Regions from separate parts of the Bradyrhizobium sp. ORS 86 genome, predicted to be linked through region 2. Evidence: riboswitches for the same ligand, from Rfam matches in the RefSeq annotation. Region 2 holds a riboswitch; the other holds the start of a gene.
The links. A riboswitch is a leader RNA that binds a small molecule or an ion and turns the genes downstream of it on or off. The one in region 2 is predicted to bind S-adenosylmethionine.
Positions count from the first base shown of each region.

Region 1: another riboswitch for S-adenosylmethionine. It lies ahead of P6U25_RS32935 (homoserine O-acetyltransferase); the one in region 2 lies ahead of P6U25_RS04265 (O-succinylhomoserine sulfhydrylase).

Region 1 is NZ_CP120699.1:7,116,109-7,126,946, reverse strand. Features, by position in the region: gene P6U25_RS32965 (hypothetical protein) at 314-1,870, shown strand; gene P6U25_RS32960 (hypothetical protein) at 1,883-2,407, shown strand; gene P6U25_RS32955 (peptidase M15) at 2,599-3,750, shown strand; gene P6U25_RS32950 (prephenate/arogenate dehydrogenase family protein) at 4,794-5,735, opposite strand; gene hisC (histidinol-phosphate transaminase) at 5,743-6,840, opposite strand; gene P6U25_RS32940 (chorismate mutase) at 6,928-7,776, opposite strand; SAM riboswitch at 7,941-8,020, shown strand; gene P6U25_RS32935 (homoserine O-acetyltransferase) at 8,105-9,313, shown strand; gene metW (methionine biosynthesis protein MetW) at 9,310-9,972, shown strand; gene P6U25_RS32925 (alpha/beta fold hydrolase) at 10,104-10,838, opposite strand, start outside.
Region 2 is NZ_CP120699.1:938,375-949,212, reverse strand. Features, by position in the region: gene P6U25_RS04280 (SRPBCC family protein) at 1-10, shown strand, start outside; gene P6U25_RS04275 (MATE family efflux transporter) at 120-1,562, opposite strand; gene P6U25_RS04270 (2'-deoxycytidine 5'-triphosphate deaminase) at 1,732-2,790, opposite strand; SAM riboswitch at 2,962-3,041, shown strand; gene P6U25_RS04265 (O-succinylhomoserine sulfhydrylase) at 3,117-4,310, shown strand; gene P6U25_RS04260 (iron chaperone) at 4,403-4,759, opposite strand; gene P6U25_RS04255 (SDR family NAD(P)-dependent oxidoreductase) at 4,806-5,579, opposite strand; gene pimD (pimeloyl-CoA dehydrogenase small subunit) at 5,690-6,835, opposite strand; gene pimC (pimeloyl-CoA dehydrogenase large subunit) at 7,002-8,192, opposite strand; gene pimA (dicarboxylate--CoA ligase PimA) at 8,378-10,066, opposite strand; gene P6U25_RS04235 (3-hydroxyacyl-CoA dehydrogenase NAD-binding domain-containing protein) at 10,265-10,838, opposite strand, start outside.

The sequences.
Region 1 (10,838 bases), 1.5 Mb from region 2:
GACTTGTCCACCGAAGGCTTGGCGAAGGCGGAAGCAATCCATCTTTCCGCTTGGTCGGCAATGGATTGCTTCGCTTTCGCTCGCAATGACGCGGATAGAGCCAAGCGAGTCGATTCAATCATTCCTCGGCTTCGCACGTCAGCAGGTCCGATGGACGGTGCCCTCGCGCGCGCGATATCGCCGATCACGGCGAAACATTCCCAAGCGGGCAATGAGAAAAACGTGATCGGAATATCGCGTCTCGTTGCGAATATCCGCAGTCGAGCGCCGCTCTCTCCAGCCTGAGGAAACATCCTCGCGTGGGAGGGAGCACATGAAAGGACTTGGGGGGATTTTGCTCGGCGGCATTCTGGTGGTGGCCGGTCCGGCATGGGCTGACGATGACGCGTCCGAGCTGCGTGCGTTGAAGGCACGGCTGAAGCAGCTCGAGCAGCGCATGGAGCAGCAGGCGCGCCGGCAGGTGGCGCTGGCTGCGCGGGCGGACACGCAGGTCGCGACCAAGGCGCCGTCGCCGTTCGATCCCTGTGTGCCGGGCAAGCTCTGCTACAAGGGCGTCACCTTCACCTTCGGCGGCTGGATCGATCTCACCGGCATCTATCGCAGCCGCAATCTCGCCTCTGACAGCGGCTCGATCTACAACTTCATTCCGTTCCCGCAGAGCAAGAACTTCAACACCGACGAAGCGCGCTTCACCGCGCGCCAGACCCGTTTCTCCGTGCTCGCCGAAGCCAATGCGACGGCGGACGTCCATGTCGCCGGCTATGGCGAGATCGACTTTGAGGGCGCGGCGCAGACCGCCAATTCGGTCGCCACCAACTCGTTCAATCCGCGGCTGCGGCAGGCGAGCATCGAGATCGATCGCACCGATCTCGGCCTGCATGTGCTCGCCGGCCAGAGCTGGTCGCTGAACACGCCGAGCAAGGCGGGCATCGATCCGCGCGCGGCCGATACGCCCGGCGTGATCGATTTCGAACTGGTGCCGGGCTTCCTCGGCGCGCGGCAGCCGGGCATCCGTGTCTGGCAGGATCTCGGGCCCGAGCTCAAGCTGGCAATCTCGGCGGAAAATCCGCAGACCTCGTTCTTCGGCGGCAATACGCCATTGGTCGGCACGCCCGCGGTCGGGCCGCAAGGCGTGCTCAATCCGAACCTGCTGGTGAACCTGACCGGCCCGGGCGGCAGCTTCTTCAACAGCCTGAACAATGTCAGCCTCAACCACGTTCCCGATATCACCGTGAAGGCCGCGTGGGATCCGCGGCTCGGGCCCTACAAGCTGCATCTCGAGGGCTGGGCGTTGTATCGCGATTTCTACGATCGCTTCAATTTCGCCAATCATGACGTCAACACTGCGAGCTTTGGCGGGCACATCTCGGCCGAGATCGTGCCGAGGACGCTGGAGGTGCAAGCCTCGGCCTCCTACGGCGCGCTCGGCCGCTTCACGGCGACGCCATTCCCTGATGTCACAGTGCGGCAGGACGGCTCGATCCAGCCATTGCCGATCACGGCATTCCTGGTCGGCACCGTCTGGCACACGACGCCGTCGCTCGATCTCTACGCCTATGCCGGCCTGGAGAAGACCAAGGCGACGTTCTCCGATGTCGGCACCGTGCCGTTCGGCTACGGCAATCCGCTCTACAACAATCTCGGCTGCAACATCGAGAACTCGCCGGCGGCGACCTGCAACGGCAACACCTCCGAAGTCAGGCAGTACACCGCGGGCTTCTACGACACGATCTTCAAGGGCTCCTACGGCACCATCAAGGCCGGCGCGCAATATTCCTACACCCAGCGCTTCGCGTTCCCTGGCGTCGGCGGCGCGCCGAAGACGGACGACCACATCGTCATGACCCAGCTCCGCTACTACCCCTTCTAAAGGAGACTGTAGATGAGGATCGCAAGCAAACCCGGAGACAGAGCCGCCTTCGCGCGCGAGTTGATGATGGTCAGCCGGGCCGCGCATCTGTTGCAGCGAGCCGGCTTGGCGATGGCCGGCGCCATGGGCGGGACCTTCGTTGCCGCTCAGCTTGCGAAGGGCCATGTCGCGATGTTCGACACGGTCTCCTTCATTGCGATGACGATTCTGATCGGCGCTGTCGGGTTCTATCTCGGGATCGATGTGCCGCGGCGGTCGGCGGCGATCCGTGCGCGCAAGCTCGATGCGGTCGAGCTCCTCAGCGCGAGCGGCACGTTCCTTGCGGCGATGGCCGCTCTGGTGTCGGTCTATGGCATCATCTTCGACGAGGCGCCGTCGCGGACCTGGGCCTTCATGATCGGCTCCTGGTGGATCAGTGGCCTGGCGATGCTCGCCACCGCCGGGCTGCTCGGCCGCCAGCGCCTGGGGCGGACGGTCGCCGCGATGGCGGGCGCGCGTGGATCGGCGCGCGACGCTACGAAGACGGTGCGGCGCTAGCAGCGCGCCAAGAGGCGTGCTTCGCAGCAGCGAGCATCTGCTGAGGCGAGTTGCATTCGGGCAACATTCTCCGGAAAGTTGGATCGTTAACCTTCTTTCGCCATTGCGCGACCATTCCCTGAGCCGACAATCACGGCCTCGTCACATGCTTGGCTGTGCAATCAGGCTCCGAGGAGCCTTTGGAGGCTGGGATGATGAACGCGCGGGGAATCGGGGCGGCGGCGGTGTGCCGGACAGTCGTTCTGCCTGGTTGCATTGTCGCCGGGTTTGCGATGTTCGGTTCGGCGGGACTCGAGAATATCGGCGCGTCAATGGATGAGGTCCGCGCCCTTCCCGTCGTCGCTGATGCCGCGCCCGCCGCGTCACCAGCAACTGCCGGGTCGAACACCGCGAGCGATGTCGCCGAGGTGGCGACCGCTGGCGGATCGGACATGGTGGCGACCGTCAGCCCGGAGCCGACCTCTCAGGAGCCGGAAACCAGCGGAGAGGCCAGATTGACCGATCCCGCGCTGTCGCCGGAAACCCAACCCGCTCAGGCGCCGATCGTGAACACGCCGGATCCGGAGCCTCGCGAGGCCAAGGTGACGGTGGGGCCCATCGAGGGTCAGGTTCTCGACGAGTGCTGGGACGTGAACGTCTGCATCGACCGCTATTTGTGGGCGCTCTATCAAAGAACGCCGAAGGAAGACACCATCAAGGTGCCGGAACAACGGACGGTGATGGTCAAGAAAAAGAAGAAAATGGTGAAGGTCACCCGAACCTTCATCAAGCTTGTCGATGAGGATTTCACCTGGAAGGACGCGAAGGCGGCCCAGAGAGCCGCCATGCCCATGGCGGATTACGTCATCGGAGGTATGGATCGAACCTTCAAGCTGAAGCTCTTTCATGCGCTTCTCGCGGCGGAACGGGCCGGCCTGTCGCCCGGCATCACCAGCGCATTCCGCGATGACTACCGGCAGTCGATTGCAAGCGGCCTCAAGGCGGCCAGCGACAGGTCTTACCACGGCGGCAGCTTCCGCGGCGGCTACGGCCACGGGCTTGCGGCCGACATTGTCAGCGTCGACGGCGCGACACGCGACGAGCGATGGCGGGCGTCGGATAAACTCTGGAAATGGATCGACGCGCATGGACGGGAGTTCGGCGTCGGGCGCCCCTATCTCGATCGGGATCCGCCGCACACGGCCCCGATCGACGGCAAGGAATATGCCGCTCACAACCATGGCGCCAAAACGCAACAGGCGGCACTGGACACGAAGGCGCGCAACCGCTCCGCTGCCCGGGACAGTCACGCCAAGGTGAAACGTCCAAGAACCGCAAAGTCGTCGAGGGTGAGAACGATCTGACTGCGATCGCGATGACCCGACAGGCGAGGCGACGGTGAGGTGAGCACGCTGCTCGGCTGCCTCTCTCGCATCCGCCTTCGCCAGGCTTCGGCGGACATGAGGAGAGGGGGAACCCGCCTGCCGGTGCCTTCCTCACATGCCAATCACTGAGTTGCCCGACGGCGCAAGACCCTCATGCAAAAATATTTCGGTTTTCAAGAAGTGCAACTCAGTGTATGAACAGTCCGTCTCACCCGCCTGAGGGGCGCTTCGCGATCGTCACGAGTGCCGGGTCGAGATGCGGTGGACGCCGAGCGTGTGACTGACGAGCGCATGCGAGGCGGACGGCGAAGTCGTGCAGGCCTGACGCCCTAGTGGCAGGTGTCCTGTTGCAAGACGCAATTGCGTCTTGCAACGGCGGTGACAACCAAGCCCAGTCTCGCCGGGGCGAGCACGTATAAGCCGTAACCCATCGCGCAGGGAAAGCCGGAGTGTTTCCGGTTACACCTGTGGTCCTACCCCCGGTGCTACTTTTATTGCACCGGGCCCATGGGTGCGATCGGCACCCGGCTTTCCCTGCGCCCTCTGCTCGAAGAGGGCGGGAACGAGATGCAAAGCTCGGACAATTCATGTCGCGAGAATGCAATGCCATATCTCAACAACTGTCATCGCCCGCGAAGGCGGGCGATCCAGTATTCCAGAGGCCGCAGTGATTGATCCGAGAGGCCGCAGCGTACTGGATCCCCCGCATGCGCGGGGGATGACCACGGGGGGGGGGAGTGGCGGCCCGGTCATTGCGAGCGAAGCGGCTTGTCCGCCGAAGCCTTGGCAAAGGCGGAAGCAGTCCATCGCGCGGCAAGCGCGGAAGGATGGATTGCTTCTTCGCGGAGCCTGTCATCGGGCGCACGCTCGCGCGACCCGTTGGCTCCTCGCAATAACGGCGTGAGACAACGGACGAGAACTATCCCTGGCGTCGTCCTGGCTTTCGCAGGACGACGAACGCAGAGTCCGCCGCGCGGTATGAGTCCGTGCTTTCTCCGGGACGATACCGAGTGCGCTGCACTTTACTCTGTCTTCTTCCCCAGATTCGCATGTGGCCGGCCGAAGTCGGCGGCGGCGGAGTCTTGGCCGATCTCGACGATGCCGCGGCGGATCGCGCGGGTGCGGGTAAAGTGGTCGAACAGCGCCTCGCCGTCGCCGCGGCGGATCGCTCGGGTGAGCTTCGACAGGTCCTCGTTGAAGGTGCCGAGCATCTCCAGCACGGCCTCCTTGTTGGCGAGGAACACGTCGCGCCACATCGTCGGATCCGAGGCCGCGATGCGGGTAAAGTCGCGGAAGCCGCCGGCCGAGAACTTGATCACCTCGGATTCCGTCACCTGCGCCAGCTCGTCGGCGGTGCCGACGATGGTGTAGGCGATCAGATGCGGCAGATGGCTGGTGATCGCGAGCACGAGATCATGATGGTCCGGCGTCATGATCTCGACCTTGGCACCGAGCGCGGCCCAGAAGGCGCGCAGCCGATCCGTCGCGGCGGGATCGATGCCATCGGGCGGCGTCAGGATGCACCAGCGGTTGATGAAGAGCTCAGCGAAACCGGAATCCGGTCCGGAATGTTCGGTACCGGCGACCGGATGCGCCGGCACGAAGTGCACGGCATCGGGCAGGTGCGGCGCCATGTCCTTGACGACCGCGCCTTTCACCGAGCCGACGTCGGAGATGATGGCGCCCGGCTTGAGGTGAGCCGCGATCTCGGCCGCGACCGGACCGCAGGCCCCGACGGGGATGCAGAGGATGACGAGATCGGCATCCTTTACTGCCTCGACATTGGTCGCCACGACCTGGTCGACGATGCCGAGTTCGACGACGCGCGCGCGCGTCTTCTCCGAGCGCGCGGTGGTGACGATCTCGTCGACCAGGCCCTGCGCGCGGGCGGCGCGCGCGATCGAGCCGCCGATCAGGCCGAAGCCGATCAGCGCGAGGCGTTTGAAGAGCGGAGCAGAGGTCACGTTGGGCTCACTTTCCAGCCATGAAGTCGCGCAGGGCCGCGACCACGAGGCGGTTGGCTTCCTCGGTGCCGATGGTCATACGCAGCGCATGCGGCAGCTTGTAATTGTTCAGTGCGCGCAGCACGAGGCCGCGTTTGGTGAGAAAGGCGTCGGCTTCCGCCGCGGTCTTTCCCTTGTCGGTCGGGAAGTGGATCAGCACGAAGTTCGCGACGCTCGGCGTCACCTTGAGCCCGAGCTTGCCGATCTCCTCGGTCAGCCAGTTGCGCCACTGCTCGGTGTGCGTCTTCGACATCTGGACATGCGCGGAGTCCTCGATCGCCGCCGCGGCCGCCAGCATCGCCGGCGTCGCGACGTTGAACGGACCACGGATGCGGTTGCAGGCATCGACGATATGCGCCGGTCCGAACATCCAGCCCACGCGCAGCGCGGCGAGTCCATGAATCTTCGAGAAGGTGTGGGTGACCACCGTGTTGTCGGTGGTAGCGACGAGCTCGATGCCGAGCTCGTAATCGTTGCGCGAGACGTAGTCGGCATAGGCGGCGTCGAGCACCAGCAGCACTTGCGACGGCAAGGCGGCGCGCAGGCGCTTGACCTCGTCGAACGGCAGATAGGTGCCGGTCGGGTTGTTCGGGTTGGCGAGCCAGACCAGCTTGGTCTTCGGCGTCACCGCCTTGAGGATGGCGTCGACATCGGCGGTGAAATTGCTCTCGGCGGCGATGACGTTCTTCGCGCCGTTCGCCATGGTCGCGATCGGGTAGACCAGGAAGCCGTGGGTGGTCGAGATCGCCTCATCACCTTGTGCGAGATAGGTGTGCGCCAACAGATTGAGGATCTCATCGGAGCCGGCGCCGCAGATGATGCGGTCGGGATCGAGGCCGTAGGTGCGGCCGATCGCTTCGCGCAGCACGCGCGAGGAGCCCTCCGGATAATCCTCGAGATGGTCGGCCGCCTGCTTGTAGGCCGCGATCGCCTTCGGCGACGGGCCGAACGGCGTCTCGTTGGCCGACAATTTGAACACCTTGCGCCCCGGTTCCGGCACCGGGCTCTTGCCCGGCGTGTAGGGCGCAATATCGAGGATGCCGGGGTTCGGCACGGGGCGGGACATCATCAACTCCGGACAGAGCGTTTTCCCGCGAAGTGGATACCGGCTCGCGCAAGGAAACGCGTCAAAACAAGCATGGAGGCGGTCGGCCTAGCTTCTGGCCGGCCCGCCAGAAGGCACCGTATAGCGCGTTGCGTGGCTGCCGACGAGGGCCGACGAGCGGACCGAGGCGCCGGCCTCGATCAGGGCAAACTTGATCGCCTCGAAATCGTGTCCCGCGACCGAGATCAGCAGCGCCGCGCCGTCGAAGGCGGTGTCGGGCACCGCGACGATTTCCGCAAGCGGCGCCAGCGCGCGCGCGACGTCGGCGTTCCAGCCGGAGACGCGCACGCTCCACATTTGGACTTCCGTCACCATGGCGTCGTCGGCGACCCGCGAGACCAGGAACACCGGCAGTGCGGCCGGATGATCGGCGCGCTCGAGGAACGGCAGCCGCGCGATGATCTTCGGCGCGCCATCGGCTTCGAGCGCGTTCCACCACGGCGTGCGGCTTGCGATCGCGGAGACCAGCGCGAGGTCGCCCTTCGATTTCGCCACCGCGTCGACCGCGGCCTGCGCGTTGAAATGTGCGACATAGGGCACCACGAAGCCGAAATGGAATCTCGCCGAATCCCGCATCGCGGACTCGCCGACCGAGACATCGGCATGCACCGAGAACGGTGCCTGCACATAGGTGAAGGTCGAGATGATGACGCGCCAGATGCTTTCGATGGTGTCGAGCGGCAGGATGCCGCGATGACGCTTCACCAGCTCGCGCATCATGCTGGCCTCGCGTGCGGGACGGAAGGCCGAGCCGACCTCCTGGGTCTTCTTGACCTGGATCAGGCGGTCGATGATGTCACCGCGCGCCATCAGCAGACGATGGACTTGCTCGTCGATGGCGTCGATTTCCTTGCGCAGATCCTGCAGCGAAGGCGGCGACGGGGGTGGGTTGGACATCTGAAAACCTTGTGATCCGGGCGGCCCGATGACGACGTCCCTGATTAGGAAAGACCGCCGCCGAAAGCAAAGAGAAACGTCGCAGGCGTGCCTTGCGCGACCGGGATTAACCATGGGGCGGGCGAGGCCAATCTTGACGACGCGGGATCCAAAGACTAGTTTCCCTCGACTTCCGTGGTCATTTGAGCCGGCCGGCTTGCAGCCACGTTAAACAACTCGCTAAACAGGCCGGGGACAGATCAGCTCCCGGCCGAACCTTTGTTCAGGCCGGGTTTTTTATGGCCTGATTTCTGTTCGAGGCCTCCCGCGCGGAGGCAGGGTCGCCTAAATGAGCAACGTGCGTCCGATACCGAGCCCTTCGATCAACAGCGATGATCGCGCCCAGGAGGCCGATCATCCGTCGTCGTTGGTGGCGAAGTTCGGCATGGACCAGCCGCTGAAGCTCGATTGCGGCGTCGATCTCGCACCGTTCCAGATCGCCTACCAGACCTACGGCGAGCTCAACGCCGACCGCTCCAACGCGATCCTGGTCTGCCACGCGCTGACCGGCGATCAGCACGTGAACAATATCCATCCCGTCACCGGCAAGCCCGGCTGGTGGGAGACCATGGTCGGTGCCGGCAAGCCGCTCGACCCGAGCAAGTATTTCATTATCTGCTCCAACGTGATCGGCGGCTGCATGGGCTCAACCGGGCCGGCTTCCTTCAACCCCGCCACCGGCAAGGTGTGGGGGCTGGATTTCCCGATCATCACCATCCCCGACATGGTGCGCGCGCAGGCGATGCTGATCGATCACCTCGGCATCACGACGCTGTTCTGCGTGGTTGGCGGCTCGATGGGCGGCATGCAGGCGGTGCAATGGGCCGCGGCTTATCCTGAGCGCGTGTTCTCGACGCTCGCGATCGCCTGCGCGACGCGTCACTCCGCGCAGAATATCGCCTTCCACGAGCTCGGACGGCAGGCCGTGATGGCCGATCCGGACTGGCGCGGCGGCCGCTATGTCGATGAGGACACCCATCCGCATCGCGGGCTCGCGGTGGCGCGGATGGCCGCGCACATCACCTATCTCTCGGACGCCGCGCTGCATCGCAAGTTCGGACGGCGGATGCAGGATCGCGAGCTGCCGACCTTCTCGTTCGATGCTGATTTCCAGGTCGAGAGCTATCTGCGATACCAGGGCTCGTCTTTCGTTGAGCGCTTCGATGCAAACAGCTACCTTTATCTGACGCGCGCGATGGACTATTTCGACGTCGCCGCCGACCACAACGGCGTGCTGGCGAAGGCGTTCACCGGCATCAAGACGCGCTTCTGCGTTATCTCGTTCGCCAGCGACTGGCTGTTCCCGACCTCGGAGTCGCGCGCGCTGGTGCACGCGCTGAATGCCTCGAGCGCGCGGGTGTCGTTCGCCGAGATCGAGACCGACAAGGGCCACGACGCGTTCCTGCTCGACGTGCCGGAATTCTTCGACATCGCGCGCGCCTTTCTGCAGGCCGCGGGCAAGGCGCGCGGGCTTAAGGATGGCGAGGGCCAGTCATGAGCATCCAGCAAACCCTGCCGCTGCCCGGCGTCGAGCACGAGCGCACCGGAAGCTTCCGCACTGACCATCTGCTGGTTGCCGACATGGTGGCTTCGGGTTCGCGCGTGCTCGATGTCGGCTGCGGCGACGGCGACCTCTTGGAGCTGCTGGAGAGCCGCGGCATCGACGGCCGCGGCATCGAGCTGTCGCGCGAGGGCGTCAACCGCTGCGTCGCCAAGGGGCTCGCGGTGGTGCAGGGCGACGCCGACACCGACCTCGCCAACTATCCCGACGACGCCTTCGACTACGTGATCCTATCGCAGACCCTGCAGGCGACGCGGCAGCCGAAGGTGGTGCTGGAGAATCTGCTGCGCATCGGTCATCGCGCGATCGTCTCGTTCCCGAATTTCGGGTTCTGGAAGATGCGGTTGCAGCTCCTGATCGGCGGCCACATGCCGCGCACCGAGAACCTGCCGGCGACCTGGTACGACACCGCCAACATCCATTTCTGCACCATCAAGGACTTCGTGCAGCTCTGCGACGAGATCAACGTCAAGATGGAGCGCGCGGTCGCGCTCGATCTCTACGGCCGTCCCGTGCCGCTCAATCTGCCCTGGTGGGTCTGGAACATGTTCGGCGAGCAGGGCGTGTTCCTACTGAGCCGGGGCGGTGTGAAATAGCTGCCGTCATTGCGAGGAGCGAAGCGACGAAGCAATCCATCTCTCCGCATGTGCGGACGAATGGATTGCTTCGCGGAGCCTGTCATCCGGCGGCGCTCCGCGCCGACCGGGTGGCTCGCAATGACGATCCGTCAAACCGATACAGCCACCAGCGAGCGTGGATCGCGCACCGGCCAGCGGCCGGCCTCGACCAGCGCGATGAAGCGCTCAACCATCTCGTTGAACAGTGCGGGCTCCTCGAGATTGAGCACGTGGCCCGACTTCGGAAAGAAGGCGAGGCCAGCCGCCGGCAGATGCTTCTTCAGGAACATGCTGGGTTCGATGCAATTGTCGTCCTCGTCGCCGCACAGGATCAGTGCCGGCGTCGGCACGCGCTGGATCGCCTCCGTCATGGTGTAGATCGAGGGGCGGCCGCCCTGGAAGCTGCGCATCGTGTTGGCCGATCCCTTGGCGTCATGACGGGCCAGCGCCGCGTAGAAATCGGCATGCCCGCGCGGGTCCTTCAGCAGAAACGGAATCCGGCTCGGCGCCTCGCGCGTGACCTTCGCGACCTCGACCGAGCCGATCGCCTCATATTGCTCGGCATTGGCGCGGCACTGCGCGCGGAAAGCGTCGAGATTCTCCAGGCTGGAGCCGGAGCCGACAGCGGCCAGCGTCATCGAGAGTGCGCGCTCCGGCGCGTTGAGGGCGACCTGCAGCGACGAATAAGAGCCCATCGAAAGGCCGACGAAATGCGCTTTGGCGATGCCGAGGTGGTCGAGCACCGCAAGCGCGTCGGTATAGAAATGCCGGTACGTATAGACGTCGGCGTTCGGCGGCACGTCCGACGGCGTGTAGCCGCGCGCGGAATAGGCGATGCAGCGGTG
Region 2 (10,838 bases):
TATGGCCTGAGACATCCATCACCGTCGCCCTGTGAGGGGGCCGCCAACGCGGTCCGCGCGAAGCGCGGCCCGATGATAAACTCCGCGGCCGTCTCCAAGGGCGACAGGTTGAGAAGATCTTACGACAGCGCCGGCTGCACCTTGGCGACTGGCGCCGTCTTGCCCCAGCGCGTCAAGATCACGCTGAGGCAGGAGAGCACGCCGAGCACCCCCATCGAGGCCGCGGCGAGCGCGAAGAAATTCTGCGCGGTTGCCTCGTGCGTCGTCAGCCACCAGCCGCCGGCGCCGATGAAGATCAGCCGCGCGGTCTGCGCCAGCACGGGGCCCAGCACCTTGGCGGCTCCTTGCGAGGAGAAGTACATCGACATCGCGAGGCCGATGAAGGCGTACATCGGGGCAGCGGTCGAGAGATAGTGATGGCTCGTGCTCCGAACGTGCGGATCGTCGGTGAAGAGATTGACCCAGAGGTCGGGGAAGACGGCGATGAAGCTGCCGACCGCGCCGACCGCGAGGAACGACACCGTGCCCGCGGTCCACGCGATGCGCCGGGCGCGCGCGACGCGCTCGGCACCTATGGCCATGCCGATCATCGGCACCGACGCGATGCCGACGGCGAAGGCCACCGAGGTCAGCATGAATTCGAGCCGCGCGCCGATGCCGTAGCCGGCAAGCACCGCGGTGCCGAACTGCGCCAGCATATGGGTGAAGATCGAGATGGTGAGAACCGACTGCAGCGGCGAGAAGCAGGAGACGGCGCCGACCTTCAGGATGTCGATGAACATCACCCGTTGCACACGCAGCCCCCAGAGCTTCGGCCTGACGCGGGCGCGGCCGGAGAACAGGTACCAGCCCATCACGCTGATGCTGATCGCATAGGCGATCAGCGCGCCTGCGGCGACGCCGCGCATGCCGAATTGCGGCACCGGGCCGAGGCCCAGCCCGAGCGTGCCGCCCAGCATGATCTGCCAGACCGCCGACGACAGGATCATTGTGGAGGGCAGTTTCATGTTGCCGGTGCCGCGCAGGATGCCGGCCATGGTGTTCATCAGCCAGGGCAGGATCGCACCGCCGAAGAACACTTGCGAATAGGCAATCGCCTGCGCCAGCACGTTGCCGCGGCCGCCGAGCAGCTCGAGCAAACGCGGGCCGAAGATCAGCATGCCAAGCATGAACGTGACGCCGAAGGTCAGGCCGATCAGCAGCGCGTGTGCCGCGAGCGTCGAAGCGCGCTCGATCTCGCCGGCACCGAGCGCCCGCGCGATCGAGGAGGCGACGCCGCCGCCCATCGCGCCGCCCGACATCGTCATGGTCAGGATCACGCAAGGAAACACCAGCGCCATCGCCGCGAGCGACTCGACGCCGAGGCGGCCGATATAGGAGGTCTCTGCGATCACCACGCAAGTGCCGGCGGACAGCGCGATCACGTTCGGCCAGGCGAGCCACAGCAGCGTGCGCAGGATCGGCCCATCGAGCAGCGCGTTGCGCGCCGGCCTTGTCACCGGCGGCGGCAGCGGACGTTCGTCTTCATCGACGGGTATTTCGGCGAGGCCGAGATCGGACATTTCATCTCCCGCGCGATCTCTGAAGGCGCCGCGCCATGGTGCTTGCCTACCATGGCAACCACAGATTCCATGTGCGCGGAACGCAAGGGGGACCTGCGCGATTGCGGGTGAACCTTTGCGCCAGCCTCTCGCTTACGCCGTGATGTGAAATCCGGCTTGCGGAATTTCGTTACGCGCGAAAATGTTTCGAGAGCTTCAGGCCCTGCGCCTGGTAGTTCGAGCCGATGCGCTGGCCGTACAGCGCGTCAGGGCGCTCCAGCATGCGCTCGTATACGAGACGGCCGACGATCTGGCCGTGCTCGAGAATGAACGGCACTTCGCGCGAGCGGACTTCGAGCACGGCGCGTGCGCCCTTGCCGCCGGCGCCGGCATAGCCGAAACCGGGATCGAAGAAGCCGGCATAGTGGACGCGGAATTCGCCGACCAGAGGATCGAACGGCACCATTTCCGCCGCGTAGTCCGGCGGCACCTGCACGGCTTCCTTCGACGCCAGGATATAGAATTCGCCGGGATCGAGGATCAGGCTGCGGTCGGAGCGCGCCTTGATCGGCTCCCAGAAATCATCGACCGGATAGCCGCCGCGGCGATCGATGTCGACCACGCCGGTGTGGCGCTTGGCGCGGTAGCCGACGAAGCCGTTCGAACTCTCTCCGGACAGATCAACCGAGAGCGCAACCCCCTGGGTGAGATCCGCATCGTCGATATCGACCAGCCGCTCGGCGGCATGCAGCGCGTCGAGCTCGTCGGCATCGAGGACGGCATCGCCGATCCGGAAGCGGATCTGGCTGAGCCGCGAGCCTTCGCGCAGCAACACGGGAAACGTCTTCGGGCTGATCTCGGCATAGAGCGGGCCGTGATAGCCGGCGCCGATCACGTCGAAGCGTCGGGTGCCGTCGGCAATCACGCGGGTGAACACGTCGAGCCGGCCGGTCGAGCTCTTGGGGTTCGCCGCGGCGACGATCTGCGGCGGCAGCGCGAGGCTCTCCAGCAGAGGAACGATATAGACGCAATTGGTCTCCAGCACTGCGCCATCGGAGAGGTCGATCTCGTGCAGCTTCAACTCGTCGATGCGCTCGGCGACCGTGGAGTCAGGCCCGGGCAAGAAGCTGGCACGGACCCGGTAGGCGATATCGCCAAGGCGCAGGTCGAGGCTCGCCGGCTGGATCTGGCTCTCGACAAAGTCATAGGCGGGCAGAATGAGCCCGGCATCCGCCATCTCCGCGATCATGCGGTCGGGCAGGATTCCATTGGCTTCGTCTTCCAGCTCGAATGACACGGTACGGGTCCCCTAGGATGGCCTGATCATATCCTGAACGGCCATCCAAAGCCCCAAAAACTGGGCTTTTAGGGGTTATCCGATGACCGCCTTGACGGAAAGGGCACGAGGGAATATCAGCAGCAGTTATCCCGTGGTGATTTGAGCCGGCCGGCTTGCAGCCACGTAAAATAAGTCGCTAAACAGGCCGGGGACAGTGTGATCCCGGCCTGTGGAGATTGCTCCAGGCCGGTTTTTTGTGGCCATTTTCTTGAGGAAATGGCCACGTCGGAGGTCACATGTCTGAATCTGAAGCTACCCGCCGCTATCGCCCCGAAACCCGCCTGGTCCATGGCGGCACGCTGCGCTCGCAATTCGGCGAGACGTCGGAGGGGCTGTTTCTCACCCAGGGTTACGTCTACGACACCGCCGAGCAGTGCGAGGCACGCTTCAAGGGCCAGGACCCCGGCTTCATCTATTCGCGCTATTCCAACCCGACCCTCGCGATGTTCGAGCGTCGCATGATCGAGCTCGAGGGCGCGGAAGCTGCGCGCTCGACCGCGACCGGCATGGCCGCGGTGACCACCGCGATCCTTGCGCCGCTCAAGGCCGGCGATCACGTGGTTGCATCGAAGGCGCTGTTCGGCTCGTGCCTCTACGTGGTGCAGGACCTGTTGCCACGCTACGGCATCGAGACGACACTGGTCGACGGGCTCGATCTCGACCAATGGCAGCGCGCGTTGCGGCCGAACACCAAGTCGTTCTTCCTGGAGAGCCCGACCAATCCGACGCTCGACGTGCTGGATATCTCCGCAATCGCCAAGATTGCGCATAGCGGCGGCGCCCGCCTCATCGTCGACAACGTGTTCGCGACCCCGATCTGGCAGAGCCCGCTGTCGCTCGGCGCCGACGTCGTGGTCTATTCCGCGACCAAGCACATCGACGGCCAGGGCCGCTGTCTCGGCGGCATCATCCTGTCGTCGGAAGCCTTCATCGCCGAGCATATTCACAATTTCATGCGCCAGACCGGCCCGTCGCTGTCGCCGTTCAACGCCTGGGTGCTGCTGAAGGGGCTCGAGACGCTCGGCATCCGCGTGCGCGCGCAGACCGACAACGCGGCGAAGATCGCCGAGGCGCTGGCGAGGCATCCGAAGATCACGCGGCTGGTCTATCCCGGCCGCGCCGACCATCCGCAGGCCGAGACGGTGAAAAAGCAGATGGGAGCCGGCTCAACGCTGGTCGGCTTCGAGGTGAAGGGCGGCAAGGCCGGTGCCTTCCGCTGTCTCAATGCGCTGAAGATCTCGCGCATCTCCAACAATCTCGGCGATGCCAAGAGCCTGGTCACGCATCCGGCGACCACGACGCATCAGCGCCTGGTGCCGGAAGCCCGTGCCGAGCTCGGCATCAGCGAGGGCTTCATCCGCTTCTCGGCCGGGCTGGAGCATGCCGACGACCTGATCGAGGATTTCGAGCAGGCGCTGGAGAAGGTGTGAGGCTGACGTAGCAACCCTCCCTCTCGCGAACCGTCGTCCCTGCGAAAGCATGCGAAAGCAGGGACGACACTGATCTTGTAGCGGCCGGGCTGCTAAAGCCCCTTTTTCCCGCGCGAACTGACTGCCAATTTCTCAACCAGTTCATCCGTGATAGGGTTACTCACCGAGAACGTAACGCCGGTCTTGGTTGCCTTGAGTTTCAAAATAGCAATCTCGTCCGCATGCGCAGCAATCGCACCCGGGTCGACATATAGGCCACATTGTTTGCTAAAGGCCGCATAGCCCGCGATGATCGTGTCTTCGATCTGAAATCCGGGCATATCGTATTTCATCACTTCTTTGGCGTCTGGCAGTGCCCGCGATAGCTGTGCACGCAGTTGGGCCAACATGGCGCGAAACGGTGCCGGTGCGGCAGCTATATAGGCGTCATGGTTATCCGTCTTTGCCATGCTGACAGTATGCCAGTTAGCATAACCAAAGACAACGAATGGGGCTTTACGTCGCAGCCGTCGTGACGCCGCCGTCGACGACGATGGTCTGCCCCGTCATGAAGGTCGAGGCGTCGGAGGCAAGATAGGCCACTGCGCCGGCGATCTCGTGCGGCTCGCCGATGCGGCGCAGCGGCGAGGACGCGGTGCGGCGCTTGAGGTTGTCCGGATCTTCCCACAGCGCGCGGGCGAAATCGGTCTTCACCAGGCCCGGTGCCACGCAATTGACGCGCACGCCTTTCGGACCCCACTCGCCCGCGAGACTGCGGCACAGCGCGAAATCCGCCGCCTTGGAGATGCCGTAGGCGCCGATCACCGTCGATCCGCGCAGGCCGCCGATCGAGGAGATGATCACGACCGAACCCTTGCCGCGTTCGGCCATCTGCGGGACCGCCAACGCACAGAGCCAGATGTTGCTCTTGACGTTGGAGCCCATGATCTTGTCGAAGGCCTCGTCCTTGATGTCGAGCAGCGGGCCGTAATACGGATTCACCGCGGCGTTGCAGACCAGGGTGTCGATCTTGCCGTAGTGCTTGATCGTCCCGGAGATCAGCGCCTCGACTTCCTCACGGCGCGAGATGTTGCAGGGGATGACGATCGCATCGCCGCCGGCCTTGTTGATGCCGTCGGCGACCTCCTTGCAGGCGTCCGCCTTGCGCGAGGAGATCACCACCTTGGCGCCGAGCTGCGCCAGCAGCTCTGCCGACGCACGGCCGATGCCGCGGCTCGATCCGGTGACGACGGCGACCTGGCCGGTGAGATCGAATGGAGTGTTCTTCATTGTTGTTGCCTCCCTGACGACTGCAAATGACACGTCATGCGCGGGCTTGACCCGCGCATCCATCTTGTTGAAGAGCGATGGGTTGCCGGGTCAAGCCCGGCAACGACAGCTCAGGCCAGCAGCCCACCACCCTCGCTGACTCGACGGAGATGGTAGTCGGTGTCGCCGAGTGTGTTCTCGATCATGGTCAGCCGCTTGAAGTAGTGACCGATCTTGGCCTCCATGGTCATGCCGATGCCGCCGTGGAGCTGGATCGACTGCTGGCCGACGAACTTCAAGGACTTGCCGACCTGCACCTTGGCGGCCGCGACCGCAGACGAACGCTCCTTGGCATCGTCGAAATCGGACGCCATGGTCGCGAACATCGACATGCTGCGAGCCTGCTCCAGCGCCACGAACATGTCGGCGGCGCGGTGCTGTAGGCTCTGGAACGTGCCGATCGCGACGCCGAACTGCTTGCGCGTCTTGATGTACTCGACGGTGGTCTTCAGCGATTCATCCATCGCGCCGACGGCTTCCGCACAGAGAGCAGTGCGGGCCTCGTCTGCGACGCGCTCGATCAGCGGCAACGCGTTCTCGGGATCGCCGATCACAGCATCCGCACCGACCTCGACATTGGTGAAGGTGATGTCGGCTGCATGCAGGCCATCCTGCGTCGGATAGCCCTTCCGCGTGACGCCCTTGGCGTCGGCAGGCACCAGGAAGACACCGATGCCGGCCTTGTCGCGCTGACCGCCCTTGGTGCGCGCGGTGACAACAAGCGTGTCGGCATTCTCGCCGTTGAGCACGACGAACTTCTCGCCGTCGATCACCCAGCCGTCGCCCTTCTTCTTCGCCGTCGTAACGACGTCATAGAGGTCGTAGCGCGAGTTCTTCTCGAGCTGCGCGAAACCGAAGGTCTTGCTGCCGTCGATGATGCCCGGAATGTACTTCGCCTTCTGCTCGGCCGAGCCGCCGTGGCGCAGGAAGCCGCCGGCGATCACGACCGTCGCGAGATAGGGCTCGACCACCAGCGCCTTGCCGAGCGCTTCCATTACGATCATGGTCTCGACCGCGCCGGCTCCGAAACCACCATCGGCTTCCGCGAAGGGCAGGCCGAGCAGACCCTGCTCGGCGAGCCGGCCCCAGATGGCTTTGCTCCAGCCACCCTTCTCCTTCATGTATTTCTTGCGCGCATCGAAGTCGTAGGCGTCGGCAAGAAGGCCGTCGACACTGTCCTTGAGAAGCCGCTGCTCCTCGGTCAGATCAAAATCCATTTTTCCATCTCTCCAAAATCACGCGGGCGCTATTGCAGCCCAGATCTCCCCTCGTCATCCCCGCGAAGGCGGGGATCCAGTACTCCGCGACGCTCATTAGGAATCACGACTGCCGCGGCGTACTGGGTCCCCCGCCTACGCGGGGGACGACAGCTAACGTGTCGCTCTACAGCCCCAGCACCGCCTTGCTGATGATGTTGCGCTGGATCTCGTTGGAGCCGCCGTAGATCGAAACCTTGCGGTTGTTGAAGTAGCTCGGCGCGATCTGCGCGGTCCAGTCCATGCTCTCGTTGGAGCCGGCGTCGCCATGCTCGTCATAGGGGGCGGCGAACGGACCAATGATCTCCATCAGCAGCTCGGTGGTGGTCTGCTGGATTTCCGAGCCCTTGATTTTGAGCACCGAAGACGCCGGGTTGGGCTTGCCCTTGCCGTGCTTGCCTTCGTCGGCGACGACGCGGAGCTGGGTGAGTTCGAGCGCCTTCAGCTCGATCTCGCACGCGGTGAGCTTCTCGCGGAACGCCGGATCCTCGATGACGGGACGGCCGCCGGCCTCGACCTTGGATGCCAGCGCGCGGATGCGGCGCAGCCGCTCCTTCGACACGCCGACCCGGGCGATGCCGGTGCGCTCATTACCGAGCAGGAACTTGGCGTAGTCCCAGCCCTTGTTCTCCTCACCGATCAGGTTCTCGTAGGGCACCTCGACATCATCGAAGAACACCTCGTTGACCTCGTGGCCGCCGTCGATGGTCTGGATCGGACGCACCGTGACGCCCTTCGACTTCATGCTGAACACGATGAACGAGATGCCCATCTGCTTCTTCGCGGCGGGATCGGTGCGGCAGAGGCAGAAGATCATGTCGGCGTGCTGGGCCAGCGTGGTCCAGGTCTTCTGGCCGTTGATGATCCACTTGTCGCCCTTGCGCTCGGCCTTGGTCTTCAGCGAGGCGAGGTCCGAGCCCGAGCCCGGCTCCGAGAAGCCCTGGCACCACCAGTCGTCGACATTGGCGATACGCGGCAGATACTTCTTCTTCTGCTCCTCATTGCCGAAGGTGTAGATCACCGGGCCGACCATGCTGACGCCGAAGGCGAGCGGCTGCGGCGCGGGGTAAGACTGCAGCTCCTCGTTGAAAATGTAATGCTGCACCGAGGTCCAGCCGGTGCCGCCATATTCCTTCGGCCAGTGCGTGACGCCCCAGCCTTTCTTGTTCAGGATGCGCCACCAGGTGACCATCTCGTCCTTCGACAGATGGCGGCCTTCCTGCAGCTTGCGCCGTGTTTCCGGCGGCACGTTGTTCTTGAAGAACTCCCGCACTTCCTCTCGAAACGCTATCTCTTCCTTGGTAAAAGCGAGATCCATCGGATCCTCCTTTTGAAATTCAACTTCCTCGTCACTCTCGATGTCGTCCCTGCGAAAGCAGGGACCCATAACCACCGGCCGTCGGGATTGGCAAAGCCGGCTGCCGCTTGTGCCTCTTACATCGGCCGCAGCGTATGGGTCCCGGCTTTCGCCGGGACGACGGATTCATTGCACCATATCGTCCATCATGAGCGGGATCCTGATGCAGTCTGCTGCTGATGGAGTTGAGACGCCTTCGGCTGCTGCTGCCGCAGCTCGTGGCGCGATAGCTTGCCGACCGGCGTGCGCGGCAATTCGGCGACGAATTCCAGCGCGGCCGGCAGCTCGTGCTTGCCGACCTTGCCGGTGAGGAACGCGCGGAGCTCGTCGAGCGAGAACGGATTTTCGCCGTCGCGCAGCTTGATGAAGGCCTTTGCCGCTTCGCCGCGGTAATCGTCAGGGATGCCGATCACGATCACCTCCTGCACGGCGGGATGCGTGTAGATCGCCTGCTCGATCATCTGCGGATAGACGTTGAAGCCGCCGGAGATGATCATGTCCTTCTTGCGGTCGACCAGATAGAAATAGCCGTCGGCATCCATGTAGCCGATGTCGCCGGTGAGGAAGCGGTCGCCGACGAAGGCCTCCGCAGTCTCCTGCGGACGATTCCAGTAACCCTTGGTCACGTTCGGACCGCGAATGCGGATCTCACCGACCTCGCCGACCGGCATCACCTTGGTGGAGTCCTCGAGCGAAACAACGTCGAGTTCGATGCCAGGCAGCATCAGCCCGATCGAGCCGGGCTTTTCCGGCCCTTCCTTCGGATGGCCGGTGCCGGGCGAACAGGTCTCGGTCATGCCCCAGCCGCTCTTCAGCTTCATGCCGACGCGGCGCTCGAAGACCTTGGCGACCTCGACCGGCAGCGGCGCGCCGCCGGAGCCGGCGACCACAAGCGAGGACAGATCGCGCTTGTCGAGATCGGGAAGTGCTGCGATCGCAATCCACATCGTCGGAACGCCGGGGAAGACGGTCGCGCGCTTGACCTCGATGTCGCGCATCACGGCCTCGACGTCGAAGCGCTGGTGCAGCGAGATCAGATGGCCGCGCCGGATGGTCGACAGCAGCACGACGGTCAGCGCGTAGATATGAAACAGCGGCAGCACGCAGATCACGCGCTCGATCGCGTTGCGTTCGAGCCGGCCAGGCTTACCCCAGACATCGTAGATCGACACCGCGGCCGTGAGATTGCCGTGGCTGAGCATCGCACCCTTCGGCAGACCGGTGGTGCCGCCGGTATATTGCAGCAGCGCGACGTCCTCGACGTCGACCGCGGGCCATTGCGCGGGCTTCGTGGCGCCGTCGGTGAACTGCCTGTGGGTGATGATGGCAGGGTTGTCGGGCAGCGCGGTTTGCGGCGTGCCGATCTTGCCCCAATGATCGTCCTCGCAGACGATCAGACGGTCGAGCAGGCCCTTGGCGAGGAACTTCAGCGCAGTCGGCAATAGTGCCGACAAATTGCTGGTGACGAGCACCCGCGCGCCGGAGTCGGACAGCTTGTGCGACAGCGCGATCTCGCCATCGAGCGGCGACAGGTGCACAACGCGGGTGCCTGCTTTCAGCGCGCCGAAGAAATTGATCGGATGATCCGGCGTGTTGCCGAGAAACAGCGCGACCGATGCGCCCTTGCCGTAGCCCGCACGCAGGAAAGCGCCGGCGGCGGTTTCGACCAGTTCCTCCAGCTCACTGTAGCTGATCGGTCGATCGCGGAATTCGATCACAGGCCGCGCGCCGAATTCGGCGGCTGCACTCGAGAGCAGGTCCGGCAGCGTGCCGCGCGCGATCTCGTCGCTCCAGTGCACGCCCTTCGGATAATATTGTTCGCCGGGATAGGTCATGAAAACACTGATTACCGTGAGGTGAGCACTGTGCTCAGGCTCCCCTCCCCCTTGTGGGGTCGAGACGAGCGAAGCTCGCTCTGAGGGGTTGGGGAAGGGGGTTCACACGGGCAATGCCGATGCGGCCACCCCTCTCCCTAACCCTCTCCCACAAGGGGAGAGGGAACCCTGTCACTGCCGTTGTATCGCCGAAGATGATCAAGCCGCCTTCGATGGCGCGGCGAGCGAGGCGAAGGTCTTGCCCTCGTCCGCGAGCTTCTTGAGCAGAGGCGCCGGCTCGAGCGAGGGATCGTTGGTCTCCTTGGCATAGAAGGCGAGACGATCGGCGATATGCTTCAGGCCCACGGCGTCGGCCCAGAACATCGGACCGCCGCGATAGATCGGCCAGCCATAGCCATAGAGCCAGACGACGTCGATGTCGCTCGGCCGCGCCGCGATGCCCTCGGCGAGGATCTTCGCGCCCTCGTTGATCATCGGGTACATCATGCGCTCGAGGATCTCGTCGTCGGTCACCACACGCTTCTTGCGGCCAAGGCGGGCCAGCGTCTCGTCGATCAGCTTCTCGACCTCCGGATCAGGCAGCGCCGCGCGCGAGCCCGGCTCGTACTTGTAGTAGCCCTTGCCGGTCTTCTGGCCGAAGCGGCCGGCTTCGCACAGCGCATCCGCGATCTCGGACTTGATGCCGCGGTCCTTGCGCGAGCGCCAGCCGATGTCGAGGCCGGCGAGATCGCCCATCGCAAACGGGCCCATCGGCATGCCGAACTTGGTCACG